3 regions of the Streptomyces sp. NPDC002701 genome follow, and region 1 is predicted to be linked to each of the others. Evidence: predicted binding sites of a transcription regulator. Region 1 holds the regulator's gene; each other region holds the start of a gene.
What was found. The regulator HrcA, encoded in region 1, represses chaperone genes, less so after heat shock. The targets are predictions, from matches to a motif close to TTNGCACTCNGNNNNNCNGAGTGCNAA.
Positions count from the first base shown of each region.

Region 2: a site for HrcA is predicted at 2,410-2,436, ahead of groES (co-chaperone GroES). Genes of this name have one in related genera too.
Region 3: a site for HrcA is predicted at 1,950-1,976, ahead of groL (chaperonin GroEL). Genes of this name have one in related genera too.

Region 1 covers NZ_JBIAQL010000001.1:514,218-519,011, reverse strand. Annotated here, with positions in the region: gene ACFYXC_RS02170 (16S rRNA (uracil(1498)-N(3))-methyltransferase) at 1-399, opposite strand, end outside; gene ACFYXC_RS02165 (nitronate monooxygenase) at 396-1,481, opposite strand; gene dnaJ (molecular chaperone DnaJ) at 1,579-2,718, opposite strand; gene hrcA (heat-inducible transcriptional repressor HrcA) at 2,719-3,735, opposite strand; gene ACFYXC_RS02150 (MBL fold metallo-hydrolase) at 3,975-4,721, shown strand; gene ACFYXC_RS02145 (DUF3097 domain-containing protein) at 4,790-4,794, shown strand, end outside.
Region 2 covers NZ_JBIAQL010000003.1:648,819-653,612, reverse strand. Annotated here, with positions in the region: gene ACFYXC_RS11320 (methyltransferase domain-containing protein) at 1-371, opposite strand, end outside; gene ACFYXC_RS11315 (polysaccharide deacetylase family protein) at 516-1,430, shown strand; gene ACFYXC_RS11310 (polysaccharide deacetylase family protein) at 1,427-2,212, shown strand; gene groES (co-chaperone GroES) at 2,581-2,889, shown strand; gene groL (chaperonin GroEL) at 2,993-4,618, shown strand; gene ACFYXC_RS11295 (SDR family NAD(P)-dependent oxidoreductase) at 4,778-4,794, opposite strand, start outside.
Region 3 covers NZ_JBIAQL010000015.1:109,964-114,757, reverse strand. Annotated here, with positions in the region: gene thrC (threonine synthase) at 1-696, shown strand, start outside; gene ACFYXC_RS30300 (ubiquitin-like small modifier protein 1) at 784-1,059, shown strand; gene ACFYXC_RS30295 (cold-shock protein) at 1,545-1,751, shown strand; gene groL (chaperonin GroEL) at 2,137-3,765, shown strand; gene ACFYXC_RS30285 (NADH:flavin oxidoreductase) at 4,037-4,794, shown strand, end outside.

The DNA.
Region 1 (4,794 bases):
GGCCCGCCACTTCCCGAGCGCTTTCAGCCCGCGCTCGCCCTTCCACTGCGTGACACAACGGGCCGCCGCCCAGGGGACGATGACGTCGACGCCGGTCTCCGACATGGTCTCGACGGCGAGTTCACCGCGGTCGCCCTTGGGCAGGGCCTGCACGACGGTGATCCGGGGCGCGGGCACGGGCTCCTCGTGCACCTCGTGGAGGTCCGTCACGACGAGCCGGTCCTTGCCCTCGGCCGCCTTGACGACACCGTCGGCCCAGCGGCCGAGCCCGTCGGTGAGGACCACGGCCTCGCCGGCCCGCAGCCGCTTCACGGACACGGCGTGCCGTCCCTCGGGCCCGCCGAGCACGAACTCACCGGCGCCCGGCACCTCGTCCACCACGAACACCGGCGCGGTCACCGCCCGACGCCCCCGCCCGGCCCGTCCGACAACGCTGTCCTGGCGACGGCGAGTTCGGCCGCCAGCACCTCGACCAGCTGGCCCGCCGGCAGCTCGCGGGCGAGCCGGTGGCCCTGCCCCGCCCACAGGGCCATCCCCTGCGCGTCCCCGGCCTTGGCGGCCGCCTTGCGCAGTGCGGAGGTGAGGTGGTGGACCTCGGGGTAGGCGGCGGGCGCGTACGGCCCGTGCTCGCGCATGAAGCGGTTCATCAGCCCCCGCGCGGGCCGGCCGGAGAACGCCCGCGTCAACTGCGTACGGACGAAGAGGGGGTTGGTCAGCGCCTGCTTGTGCACGGCGCTGGCGCCGGACTCCGGGGTGGCGAGGAAGGCCGTGCCCAGCTGGGCGGCGCTCGCGCCGGCGGCCAGGGCGGCGGCGATCTGGCTGCCGCGCATGATGCCGCCGGCCGCGACGATCGGGATCTGCACGGTCTCGCGGACCTGTGCGACGAGCGACAGCAGCCCTATGCCGGAGCCGTCGGTCTCGGGGTTGTCGCGGTGGGTGCCCTGGTGGCCGCCGGCCTCGACGCCCTGCACGATGACCGCGTCGGCGCCCGCCCACTGCACGGCCTGCGCCTCCTCGGCGGTGGTGGCCGTGACCAGGGTCAGGGTGCCGGCCCGGCTGAGAGATTCCAGGACGTCACGGCTGGGGCAGCCGAAGTGGAAGGAGACGACCGGCACCGGGTTGTCGAGGAGGACGGCGAGCTTGGTCTCGTAACCGTCGTCGCGTCCGCTGTCGGGATCGCCCAGCTCCGTCTCGTACCAGGACGCCTCACCGGCGAGCTGGTGGGCGTACACCTCGACGGCGGCCCGGTCGGCGTACTCCGGCTGCGGCATGAACAGGTTCACGCCGAACGGCCGGTTCGTGGCGGCGCGCAGCTGCTTGATGTCCTCGTACATGCCGTCGGCCGTCTTGTACCCGGCGGCGAGGAAGCCGAGCCCTCCGGCGTCGGACACGGCCGCGGCGAGCTGCGGCACGGAGACGCCGCCCGCCATCGGGGCCTGCACGATCGGAAGGGGGAAAAGATCGGTCAGCGCGGAGGACATGACGGCATGTTGTCACGTCCTCCGTACAAGTCCGAATCCGGCCTTCCGCCGGGCACGCGCCACCGGGACATGCCGCGGCGGGCCCGGCGGACACCGCTCAGGTACGGCCGTTGAACGCGTCCTTCAACCGGGAGAACAATCCCTGCTGGCCGGGCTGGAACTGCCCGGTGGGCCGCTCCTCGCCGCGCAGCTGGGCCAGCTCCCGCAGCACCCGCTCCTGCTCGGGGTCGAGCTTCGTCGGCGTCATGACCTCGACGTGGACGATGAGGTCGCCGCGCCCGCCGCCGCGCAGATGCGTGACTCCGCGCCCGTGCAGCGGGATCGACTGCCCGGACTGCGTGCCGGGACGGATGTCGACCTCTTCGAGCCCGTCGAGCGTCTCCAGCGGGACCTTGGTGCCGAGCGCCGCCGCGGTCATCGGGATGGTGACCGTGCAGTGCAGGTCGTCGCCGCGCCGCTGGAACATGTTGTGCGGCAGCTCGTGGATCTCGACGTACAGGTCACCGGCGGGGCCGCCGCCGGGGCCGACCTCGCCCTCGCCCGCGAGCTGGATCCGCGTGCCGTTGTCGACACCCGCGGGGATCTTCACGGTCAGGGTCCGGCGCGAGCGCACCCGTCCGTCGCCCGCGCACTCGGGGCACGGCGTCGGGACGACCGTTCCGAAGCCCTGGCACTGCGGGCACGGCCGGGACGTCATGACCTGGCCCAGGAAGGACCGCGTGACCTGCGACACCTCGCCGCGGCCGCGGCACATGTCACAGGTCTGCGCGGAGGTGCCCGGCGCCGCGCCCTCGCCGCTGCAGGTGGTGCAGACGACGGCCGTGTCGACCTGTATGTCCTTCGTGGTGCCGAAGGCCGCCTCGTCGAGCTCGATCTCCAGGCGGATCATCGCGTCCTGGCCGCGCCGCGTGCGGGACCGCGGGCCCCGCTGCGACGCCGTACCGAAGAACGCGTCCATGATGTCCGAGAAGTTCCCGAACCCGCCCGCGCCGAAGCCGCCCGCGCCACCGCCGCCCGCCTGGGACAGCGGGTCGCCGCCGAGGTCGTAGACCTGCTTCTTCTGCGGGTCCGACAACACCTCGTACGCGGCGTTGATCTCCTTGAAGCGCTCCTGCGTCTTCGGATCGGGATTGACGTCCGGGTGCAGCTCGCGGGCGAGCCGCCGGAATGCCTTCTTGATCTCGTCCTGGGACGCGTCGCGGCGCACGCCGAGTACGGCGTAGTAGTCCGTGGCCACTTACGACTCCGCCAGGATCTGTCCTACGTACCGTGCCACCGCTCGTACCGCTCCCATCGTTCCGGGGTAATCCATGCGCGTCGGTCCGACGACGCCGAGTTTGGCGACTGCTTCGCCGCCCGAACCGTAGCCGACCGAGACGACGGACGTGGAGTTGAGTCCTTCATGGGCGTTCTCGTGACCGATCCGTACGGCCATGCCCGAATCGTTTACCTCACCCAGCAGTTTGAGGAGCACGACCTGCTCCTCCAACGCCTCAAGGACCGGACGGATGGTGAGGGGAAAGTCATGTCCGAAGCGCGTCAGATTGGCGGTGCCACCGATCATCAGCCGCTCCTCGGTCTCCTCGACGAGGGTCTCCAGCAGGGTGGAGAGCACCGTCGCGACCGTCCCCCGGTCCTCCGCCTCGAAGGCGTCGGGGAGATCCTGCACCAGTTGCGGGACGTCCGCGAAACGGCGCCCCGTGATCCGGCTGTTGAGCCGCGCGCGCAGATCCGCGAGGGACGCCTCCCCGAAGGGGGCCGGGCAGTCCACCATGCGCTGCTCGACCCGGCCGGTGTCCGTGATCAGGACGAGCATGACGCGGGCCGGGGCCAGCGACAGCAGCTCCACATGACGCACGGTCGAGCGGGTGAGCGAGGGGTACTGGACGACCGCCACCTGCCGGGTGAGCTGGGCGAGGAGCCGCACGGTCCGCCCGACGACGTCGTCGAGGTCGACGGCACCGTCCAGGAAGTGGTGGATCGCCCGCTTCTCCGGCGCGGTCATCGGCTTGACGCCCGCGAGCTTGTCGACGAAGAGGCGGTAGCCCTTGTCCGTGGGAATCCGCCCGGCACTGGTGTGCGGCTGGGCGATGTACCCCTCGTCCTCCAGGACCGCCATGTCGTTGCGGACGGTCGCCGGGGACACACCCAGCCGGTGGCGCTCGGTCAGCGCCTTCGAGCCGACCGGCTCCTCCGTGCCCACGTAGTCCTGGACGATGGCGCGCAGCACTTCGAGCCTGCGTTCACTGAGCATCGCGCACACCTCCGTCTGTGGTCCTCGCCGCGGTCATCGGTCGTCTTCGGTGCCTGTCGTCTGGCACTCAGCGCGCGCGAGTGCCAGCATCCCCGGCCAAGTGTACGGCCGGTTGGTACGGGCCGGGCAAGGGCGGGCCTGCGATGTCACGACGACGGGCACACCGGGTGCGGCGACGTGTACAAGGCTGTCCCGCTCTGTCGGGAACATGCAGGCGTCTCTGCCGCTAGCGTCGGCGCATGAAGGTGACTTGGGAAGGGGCCGAGCGCGGCGAGTCCGGCTGGGAGGAGCTGTCGCCGTTCGTCGGGCGGTGCCGGCTTCCGGTCTGGGACTGCACCGCCGGGCTGGTGGTCGGCGAGGACGCGGCGCTCATGGTCGACGCGGGATCGAGCCTGCGGGAGGGCGCGTGGCTGCGCGCGCGGGCGCGGCGGCTGCTCGGGGGCGGGCGGGTCACGCACCTCGCGCTGACGCATCCGCACTTCGACCACGTCTTCGGGGCGGCGGCCTTCGCCGGGGTCGAGGTGTTCGCGGCGGTGGGCGCCGAGCGGGTTCTCGGCCACGAGCGGGAGGAACTGCGCGCCGACGCCGTACGCAACGGCGCCGACCCCGACGAGGCGGCCGAGGCGGCGGATCTCCTGGTCCGGCCGCGCCACCTCGTCTCCGGCGAGTGGACGCTCGACCTGGGCGGGGGCCGGCAGGTCCTGCTGGCGAACGTCGGTCCCGGACACACCCGCCACGACCTGGCGGTCCTGGTGGCCGGAACCGGTACCCCGGAGATCGTCTTCTGCGGGGACCTGGTCGAGGAGTCCGGCGAGCCCCAGGCGGGTCCCGACGCCGTGCCCTCCCACTGGCCGGCCGCCCTGGACCGGCTGCTGGCTCTCGGGGGCGAGGACGCGGTGTACGTGCCCGGTCACGGTGCGGTGGTGGACGCGGCGTTCGTACGGGCCCAACGGGACGCGCTGGCGCGGCGTTTCGACGTGCCGTGAGCGCTGTTCCGGCGTGTCGCGGGGGGTGTCGGCGCGCCCGGCCGCGCCCTTCTCCTATCGTCATCCGAATGCG
Region 2 (4,794 bases), on a different contig from region 1:
ATGCCGGCCCGGGCGAGCGCGATCGCGTCACCGCCGATGCCGCAGCACAGGTCGGCCACGGACCGCACGCCGAGCGCCCGGAACCGCGCGGCACGGTACGCGGCCACGCTCGCCCGGGTGGACTGCTCCACCCCGTTCGGCGTGAAGAACATCCGGTCCGCGTCCGCCGCTCCGAACTTCACGACCGCCCGCTGCCGCAGCCGCGCCTGCCCGATCGCGGCCGACACCAGCCCGACGGGGTGCTCGCGCCGCAGCCTCGTCGCCACGGCCAGCTCGCGGGCCGGGTCGGTACCGCGCACCTCGTCGAGGAGGTCACGTCCCTCGGAGGTGAGCAGAGCGGCGAAGGAGTCGAGCGGATCAAGGTCGTTCACGGCCCCATTGTGGGCCAGTCGGTGGACGGCGGGCGCGCACTCCCTGTGTCGGGGGGCCAGGGGGTGTCTGACCTGTGAAGATCCAGATCCATGCAACTTGTACGACAAAATGACGACGCCCCTGAAAGGGCGCGGGACTCCGACATGTGCGGCTCCGCCGCGTGGGCGCGACCAGCCCCCACCGGCCCGCAGCGCGCGATCCACCGGCACCACGCAGTGCGCACCGCACTCGTCCTCCTCGCGGCCACCGCGCTGGCGACCGGCTGCTCGGAGGGGAGCCCCGCACCCGGGAACGCCGAGCCGGCCGCGGGCCAGCAGGCCGCCGGCAAGCTCCGCCAGGAGCGGCAGGCCCGCGCCGCGCTGAAGTGGGGACTGGCCGAGCCGCCCCTGCCCGCGCCCCCGCCCCCCGATCCCGCGAAGAAGCCCCGCATCACCACCCGTGAGGGCTTCGCGGTCGAGGACCACGAGGGTCTGCCGCCCGTCTTCACCACCGTCCCCACCAAGGACAAGGTCGTCTTCCTCACCATCGACGACGGCGCCGAGAAGGACCCGGCGTTCCTGCGCATGATGAGCGAACTGAAGATCCCGTACACCGCCTTCCTCAGCGACTACCTCGTCAAGGAGGACTACGGCTACTTCAAGAAGATGCAGGCCGCGGGTGTCGTCCTGAACAACCACACCCTCAGCCACCGCTACATGCCGGACCTCTCGTACGACGCGCAGAAGCGGGAGATCTGCGGCATGCAGGACGTGATCGAGAAGCGGTACGGCAAACGCCCGGCCCTCTTCCGCCCGCCCTTCGGCAACTACAACGAGGACACCCTGCGCGCGGCCAGAGCCTGCGGCATCAAGGCGGTGCCCCTCTGGAACGAGGAGGTCTTCGTCGACCGCTGGGACTACCGGGAGTGGAACCGGGACCTGCGCCCCGGGGACATCGTCCTCAGCCACTTCCGCGGCGAGGAGGACTGGGACGGCACGATGCCCGACATGGTCCGCCGCTTCCTGAACCTGGTCACCGACAAGGGGTACGCGGTGGCGCGCCTGGAGGACTACCTGTGAGGCAGCGGGCGGTCACCGGCGCTCTGCTCGCGGGCGCGCTCTGCTTGTCCGCCCTCGCCGGCTGCGCCCGGTCCGTGGAGCCCGGCGCACGGCCGGGCGAGGACGCCGGGCGGAAGGTGCGCACGCAGGGGCCGCCGGTGGACGCGTACCGCCGCTGGGGCCTGCGGGCCCCGCTCGCCCCGGCGCCGCGCCCGCCCGCCCGGCGGCCCGCGGTACGCGCCGCCGGGCCGGGGCTTCCGCCCGTCGTGGACCGTGTCCCCACACGCGACAAGGTCGTTTTCCTGACCTTCGACGACGGCGCCGAGAAGGACCCGCGGTTCGTGGACCTGGTGCGCGACCTGCGGCTACCGGTCACGGTGTTCCTCACGGACAGCGTGGCCGGGCCCGGGTACGCGCACTTCGGCCGGCTGCGCGCGGCCGGCGCGAGCGTGCAGAACCACACCCTCGACCATCCGTACCTGCCCGGCCTGCCGTACGCGGGCCAGCGGGCCGAGATCTGCGGCCAGCAGGAGAAGCTGAAGCAGCGCTTCGGGATCCGGCCGCGGCTGTTCCGGCCGCCGTACGGGAAGTACGACGACGACACGGTGCGGGCGGCGGGGGACTGCGGGATCGCGGCGGTCGTCCTGTCGCGCGAGGGGGGTCCGCTCCGGGCCGGCGACATCCTCCCGTCCCCGTCCCCGGAGGGCCGGGACGGCACGAGCCTGACGGCTGCGACGGTCGCGCTGCTGCGCCGCGTCCAGGAGGCGGGCCTGACGGTGGCCCGCCTGGAGGACTACCTCTAGGAATCCTCGTGCGGGCTCCGCCCTCGGACCCCCGTTGCGCAGTTCCCCGCGCCCCTAGGCACCTAGGGGCGCGGGGAACTGCGCGATCAGCCCCCGCCGGGCCCGCAGACGAAACCGATGGGGGTCCGGGGGCGCAGCCCCAGGGGCGTTCACCCGGGCCCGGCCGAGCCCGGATCGCCGCCATCCGCCGGAGGCAACTGGCACTCCGCTTGACCGAGTGCTAATCACAGTCATAGTCTCAGCTCTGGCACTCACCGCAGGAGAGTGCCAATAGCGACGGGCAGGTCCGGCACCCGCGACGACGGATCCACCTGGTCGCCACCTCAGACAGTTAACCCCGTGAGATCTCCGAAGGGGGAGGTCGGATCGTGACGACCACCAGCTCCAAGGTTGCCATCAAGCCGCTCGAGGACCGCATTGTGGTCCAGCCGCTCGACGCCGAGCAGACCACCGCCTCTGGCCTGGTCATTCCGGACACCGCGAAGGAGAAGCCCCAGGAGGGCGTCGTCCTTGCCGTGGGTCCGGGCCGCTTCGAGAACGGCGAGCGTCTTCCGCTCGACGTGAAGACCGGCGACATCGTGCTCTACAGCAAGTACGGCGGCACCGAGGTGAAGTACAACGGCGAGGAGTACCTCGTCCTCTCGGCTCGCGACGTGCTCGCGATCATCGAGAAGTAATTCACCCAGGTTTGCTTTGAACTGCGCCCCTGGCCCCCGCGAGTACTAAAAAGCCGGGTGCTGGGGGCGCTGTTCGTTTTTTCGAGAGGACTGAATCAGCTCCATGGCGAAGATCCTGAAGTTCGACGAGGACGCCCGTCGTGCCCTCGAGCGCGGCGTCAACAAGCTTGCCGACACGGTCAAGGTGACGATCGGCCCCAAGGGCCGCAACGTCGTCATCGACAAGAAGTTCGGCGCCCCCACCATCACCAACGACGGTGTCACCATCGCCCGTGAGGTCGAGGTCGACGACCCGTACGAGAACCTCGGTGCCCAGCTGGTGAAGGAGGTGGCGACCAAGACCAACGACATCGCGGGTGACGGTACGACCACCGCCACCGTGCTCGCCCAGGCGCTCGTACGCGAGGGCCTGAAGAACGTGGCCGCCGGCGCGTCCCCCGCCCTCCTGAAGAAGGGCATCGACGCCGCCGTCGCCGCGGTCTCCGAGGAGCTCCTCGCGACCGCCCGCCCGATCGACGAGAAGTCCGACATCGCCGCCGTCGCCGGTCTGTCCGCCCAGGACAGCCAGGTCGGCGAGCTCATCGCCGAGGCGATGGACAAGGTCGGCAAGGACGGTGTCATCACCGTCGAGGAGTCCAACACCTTCGGCCTGGAGCTGGACTTCACCGAGGGCATGGCCTTCGACAAGGGCTACCTGTCCCCCTACATGGTGTCCGACCAGGAGCGTATGGAGGCCGTCCTCGACGACCCGTACATCCTGATCCACCAGGGCAAGATCTCCTCGATCCAGGACCTGCTCCCCCTGCTCGAGAAGGTCATCCAGGCCAACGCCTCGAAGCCGCTGCTGATCATCGCCGAGGACGTCGAGGGCGAGGCCCTGTCGACCCTGGTCGTGAACAAGATCCGCGGCACCTTCAACGCGGTGGCCGTCAAGGCCCCCGGCTTCGGCGACCGCCGCAAGGCCATGCTCGGTGACATCGCGACGCTCACCGGCGCCACGGTCATCGCCGAGGAGGTCGGCCTCAAGCTCGACCAGGTCGGCCTGGACGTGCTGGGCACCGCCCGCCGCGTGACGGTCACCAAGGACGACACGACGATCGTCGACGGCGGCGGCAACAGCGCCGACGTGGCCGGCCGTGTCAACCAGATCAAGGCCGAGATCGAGTCCACGGACTCCGACTGGGACCGCGAGAAGCTCCAGGAGCGCCTCGCGAAGCTGGCCGGCGGCGTGTGCGTGATCAAGGTCGGCGCCGCCACCGAGGTGGAGCTGAAGGAGAAGAAGCACCGTCTCGAGGACGCCATCTCCGCGACCCGCGCCGCGGTCGAGGAGGGCATCGTCTCCGGTGGTGGCTCCGCGCTCGTCCACGCCGTGAAGGTCCTGGAGGGCAACCTCGGCAAGACCGGCGACGAGGCCACCGGTGTCGCCGTCGTCCGCAAGGCCGCCGTCGAGCCGCTGCGCTGGATCGCCGAGAACGCCGGCCTGGAGGGCTACGTCATCACCTCCAAGGTCGCCGAGCTCGACAAGGGCCAGGGCTTCAACGCCGCGACCGGCGAGTACGGCGACCTGGTCAAGGCCGGTGTCATCGACCCGGTCAAGGTCACCCGCTCCGCCCTGGAGAACGCCGCCTCCATCGCCTCCCTGCTCCTCACGACCGAGACCCTGGTCGTCGAGAAGCCGGCCGAGGAAGAGGCCGACGCCGGTCACGGCGGCCACGGCCACTCCCACTAGGCGCTCCGCCGGGCCCGCGGTGGTGAACCGCGGGCCCGGTAAGGGCTGCTCGCGCAGTTCCTCGTGCCCCTGAGGGGCACGGTGGCTCCAGGCGAAGGCCCGGCTCCCCGCTCAGGCGGGGGCCGGGCCTTCGTGGTGCGTGCCGGAGGTTCCGGCGGATCACTTGGGCCCGTACT
Region 3 (4,794 bases), on a different contig from region 1:
TACGACGACGTGAACCGCTTCTGCTCCGAGCTGATCGGCGACCCGGCCGGCGAGGGCTGGGGCTTCGTCAACGTCAACCTGCGGCCGTACTACGCGGAGGGGTCCAAGACCCTGGCGTACGAGATCTGCGAACAGCTCGGCTGGCGGCTGCCGGACCAGCTGGTCGTGCCGATCGCCTCCGGCTCCCAGCTCACGAAGATCGACAAGGGGCTGAAGGAGCTGATCGAGCTCGGCCTCGTCGAGGACAAGCCGTACCGGATCTTCGGCGCCCAGGCCGAGGGCTGCTCGCCGGTGTCCGTCGCCTTCAAGGCCGGGCACGACGTCGTACGGCCGCAGAAGCCGGACACGATCGCCAAGTCGCTGGCGATCGGCAACCCGGCGGACGGTCCTTACGTGCTCGACATCGCCCGCCGGACGGGCGGGGCCGTGGAGGACGTGGACGACGAGCAGATCGTCGACGCGATCAAGCTGCTGGCGCGGACCGAGGGGATCTTCGCGGAGACCGCCGGCGGGGTGACCGTGGGGGTCGCCAAGAAGCTGATCGAGAGCGGGCTGCTCGATCCCAGCCTGACGACCGTCGTCCTCAACACGGGGGACGGGCTGAAGACTCTGGACGCGGTGGCCTCCGACACGGGACTCACCGCGACCATCCGCCCGAACCTCGACTCCTTCCACGAGGCCGGGCTCGGTTCCTGACCGTCGTCCGACACCTGCGGGCCGGCTGGCCGGCCGCGCAGTTCCCCGCGCCCCTATCGGGCGCTCCGCACCCGACCGGAGGTCCCCATGAGTGTCAACGTCCGCATCCCGACCATTCTGCGTACCTACACCGGCGGCAAGGCCGAGGTGGATGCCGAGGGGGCGACCCTCGGCGACGTCATCGCCGATCTGGAGAAGAACCACACCGGTATCGCGGCCCGTGTCCTGGACGACCAGGGCAAGCTGCGGCGGTTCGTCAACGTGTACGTGAACGACGACGACGTCCGGTTCGAGCAGGGGCTCGAGACCGCGACGCCGGACGGCGCCGGGGTCTCGATCATCCCGGCGGTCGCCGGCGGCTGAGCGGGCCCCCGGCCGCGCCTCCCGGCCACCGGGGCCGAAACCGGTCCGGCGGCCGGAATTACCCTCGGTAATTCCCGACACGCAGAGTTCATCGAATTGCCCCCTCCGTGAGAGAAGCGGAGGGGGCAATTCTGTATGGTTGAGCGCGGTACAGTTGGGGAAGCTGCTGCACTCCGTCGGTCCGGCGCATATGAGATCGCGCCCGGAGCCCGACCAGAAGCAGCCAAAGTGCCCGGCCTTTTTGAGCCGTTTATGGCATTCGTGGGGCCCGAGTTGCCCTGAATCTTCGTGAATCCTTCACATATCGCCGATCGGCCGCGCCCAGAATTCTCGTCGGATTGACCTGTTGCAGACGGCAGTTGGACAGATACATTCAGCCGCGGTCGACGCGTTCCGGCGCACACCCCCAACCGTTGGGGGGTGAGGTCTGACCCGGATCCGCGAAGTGCGGGTCTGTGCAAGGGCCAGTAATAGGGGAGTTAGGCATGGCTCAGGGCACCGTCAAGTGGTTCAACGCGGAGAAGGGGTACGGCTTCATCGCGGTCGACGGTGGTGCGGATGTTTTCGTCCACTACAGCGCGATTCAGATGGACGGCTACCGCACCCTGGAAGAGGGTCAGCGGGTCGATTTTGAGATCTCGCAGGGCCAGAAGGGGCCGCAGGCGGACATGGTCCGTCTGGCGACCGGCTGAAGCACGCGCCGACTTACTGCAGCGACGTTCTTCTTCCGAAGGGCTCGCACCTCACGGGGTGCGAGCCCTTCGGCATGCCGCGGCGCGGGAGGCGGGGCGCAGGACCTGCGGGACGCGAGGCGCGGGGTCGCCGGGTGCCCTGGGTGGCCGGGTGCCCGGGTGTCGCACCCGTTCTCACCTGGGGATCATCGAGAGGCGCTTGCACTCTCATGGGTCGAGTGCTAATCATTGCGTTAGCACTCTGAAGGTGAGAGTGACAACGAGGACCGGGTCGGTGAGGCCCGCAGGCCGGGTGGGGCAAGGAACCACGAGGTCGGCAGGCCGTCCGTCGCGGGCGCAGGCGCGGTCCTGGAGATTCCACCCCAGTCCGGGAGGACCACTTCACATGGCCAAGATCATCGCGTTCGACGAGGAGGCACGGCGCGGTCTCGAGCGCGGGATGAACCAGCTCGCCGACGCCGTCAAGGTCACCCTTGGTCCCAAGGGTCGCAACGTCGTCCTCGAGAAGAAGTGGGGCGCCCCCACGATCACCAACGATGGTGTTTCCATCGCCAAGGAGATCGAGCTCGAGGACCCGTACGAGAAGATCGGCGCCGAGCTGGTCAAGGAAGTCGCCAAGAAGACGGACGACGTCGCGGGCGACGGAACGACCACGGCGACCGTTCTCGCCCAGGCGCTGGTCCGCGAGGGCCTGCGCAACGTAGCCGCCGGCGCCAACCCGATGGCTCTCAAGCGCGGTATCGAGAAGGCCGTCGAGGCCGTCTCCGGTGCCCTCCTTGAGCAGGCCAAGGATGTCGAGACCAAGGAGCAGATCGCTTCGACGGCCTCCATCTCCGCCGCCGACACCCAGATCGGCGAGCTCATCGCCGAGGCGATGGACAAGGTCGGCAAGGAAGGCGTCATCACCGTCGAGGAGTCCCAGACCTTCGGTCTGGAGCTGGAACTCACCGAGGGTATGCGCTTCGACAAGGGCTACATCTCGGCGTACTTCGCCACCGACATGGAGCGTATGGAGGCCGTCCTCGACGACCCGTACATCCTGATCGCCAACTCGAAGATCGCCAACGTCAAGGACCTGCTCCCGCTCCTCGAGAAGGTCATGCAGGGCGGCAAGCCGCTGCTGATCATCGCCGAGGACGTCGAGGGCGAGGCGCTGTCGACGCTGGTCGTCAACAAGATCCGTGGCACCTTCAAGTCCGTCGCCGTCAAGGCTCCGGGCTTCGGTGACCGCCGCAAGGCCATGCTCGGCGACATCGCCATCCTCACGGGCGGCGAGGTCATCTCCGAGGAGGTCGGCCTCAAGCTGGAGAACGCGGGTCTGGACCTGCTGGGCCGTGCCCGCAAGGTCGTCATCACCAAGGACGAGACCACGATCGTCGACGGCTCGGGCTCGGCGGACCAGGTTGCCGGTCGCGTCAACCAGATCCGTGCCGAGATCGAGAACTCCGACTCGGACTACGACCGCGAGAAGCTCCAGGAGCGTCTGGCGAAGCTGGCCGGCGGCGTGGCCGTCATCAAGGCCGGTGCCGCCACCGAGGTCGAGCTCAAGGAGCGCAAGCACCGCATCGAGGACGCCGTTCGCAACGCGAAGGCGGCCGTCGAGGAGGGCATCGTCGCCGGTGGTGGCGTGGCTCTGCTCCAGGCTTCCTCGGTGTTCGAGAAGCTCGAGCTCACGGGTGACGAGGCGACCGGCGCCAACGCCGTGAAGCTCGCCCTGGAGGCCCCGCTCAAGCAGATCGCCGTCAACGGTGGTCTCGAGGGTGGCGTCATCGTCGAGAAGGTCCGCAACCTGCCCGTCGGCCACGGCCTGAACGCCGCGACCGGTGAGTACGTGGACATGATCGCCGAAGGCATCATCGACCCGGCGAAGGTCACGCGCTCTGCCCTGCAGAACGCCGCCTCCATCGCCGCGCTGTTCCTCACCACCGAGGCCGTCATCGCCGACAAGCCGGAGAAGGCCGCAGCCGGCGCCGGCGCCGGTGGCGGTATGCCGGGCGGTGACATGGACTTCTGAGCCCCGGCTCGGTAGTTCATAACCCGTAGTACGTGCAGGAGGGCGGTACCCCGTTCCAGGGGTGCCGCCCTTCGGCGTGTCCGGGGTCACTGCGGTGTGCGGCGGGTCGGCGGAATGCGTCGGGCGCCGGGGCGGTTGTTGCCGGGTGGGGTCCATGCGTATGCACATACCCAATGGGATGCGCGTACGGGCACATGGCTCCGCCGACCGACCGCTTCACCGGCTGGACCGCTTCACCGACCGAACACTCCACCCCACGAGGAGCCTCTACGTGACTGTCGACACCTCCGTCTCCGCTTCCGCCTCCCGCGCGGCCGAACTCCTCTCCCGGCCCGTCGACCTCAACGGACTGACCGTGCCGAACCGCATCGTCATGGCGCCGATGACCCGGGCGTTCTCGCCGGGCGGCATCCCGGGGGACGACGTGGTCTCGTACTACGCGCGCCGCGCCGCCGCCGGGGTCGGTCTGATCGTCACCGAGGGCACCTACGTGGGCCACGAGTCCGCCGGGCAGAGCGACCGGATCCCGCGCTTCCACGGGGAGGAGCAGCTCGCCGGGTGGGCGAAGGTCGCCGAGGCGGTGCACGCGGCGGGCGGGACGATCGTGCCGCAGCTCTGGCACATCGGCATGGTCCGCTCCGCGGGTGAGCCGCCGTTCGCCGACGCGCCCGCGGTCGGTCCGTCCGGGCTGCGCCTCGACGGCACCGCGGGCCAGGGCAAGGAGATGACCCAGGCCGACCTGGACGACGTCGTCCGGGCCTTCGCCGAGGCCGCGGCCGCCGCCGAGCGCATCGGCTTCGACGGGGTCGAACTGCACGGCGCGCACGGCTACCTGCTCGACCAGTTCCTGTGGGCTGGCACGAACCGGCGTACGGACGCGTACGGCGGTGACCTCGTGGCCCGTACGAAGTTCGCGGCGGAGATCGTGGCCGCGGTGCGGGCAGCCGTCTCGCCGGCCTTCCCCGTCATCTTCCGCTACTCGCAGTGGAAGCAGGACGTCTACAAGGCGCGCCTGGCGGAGACCCCGGC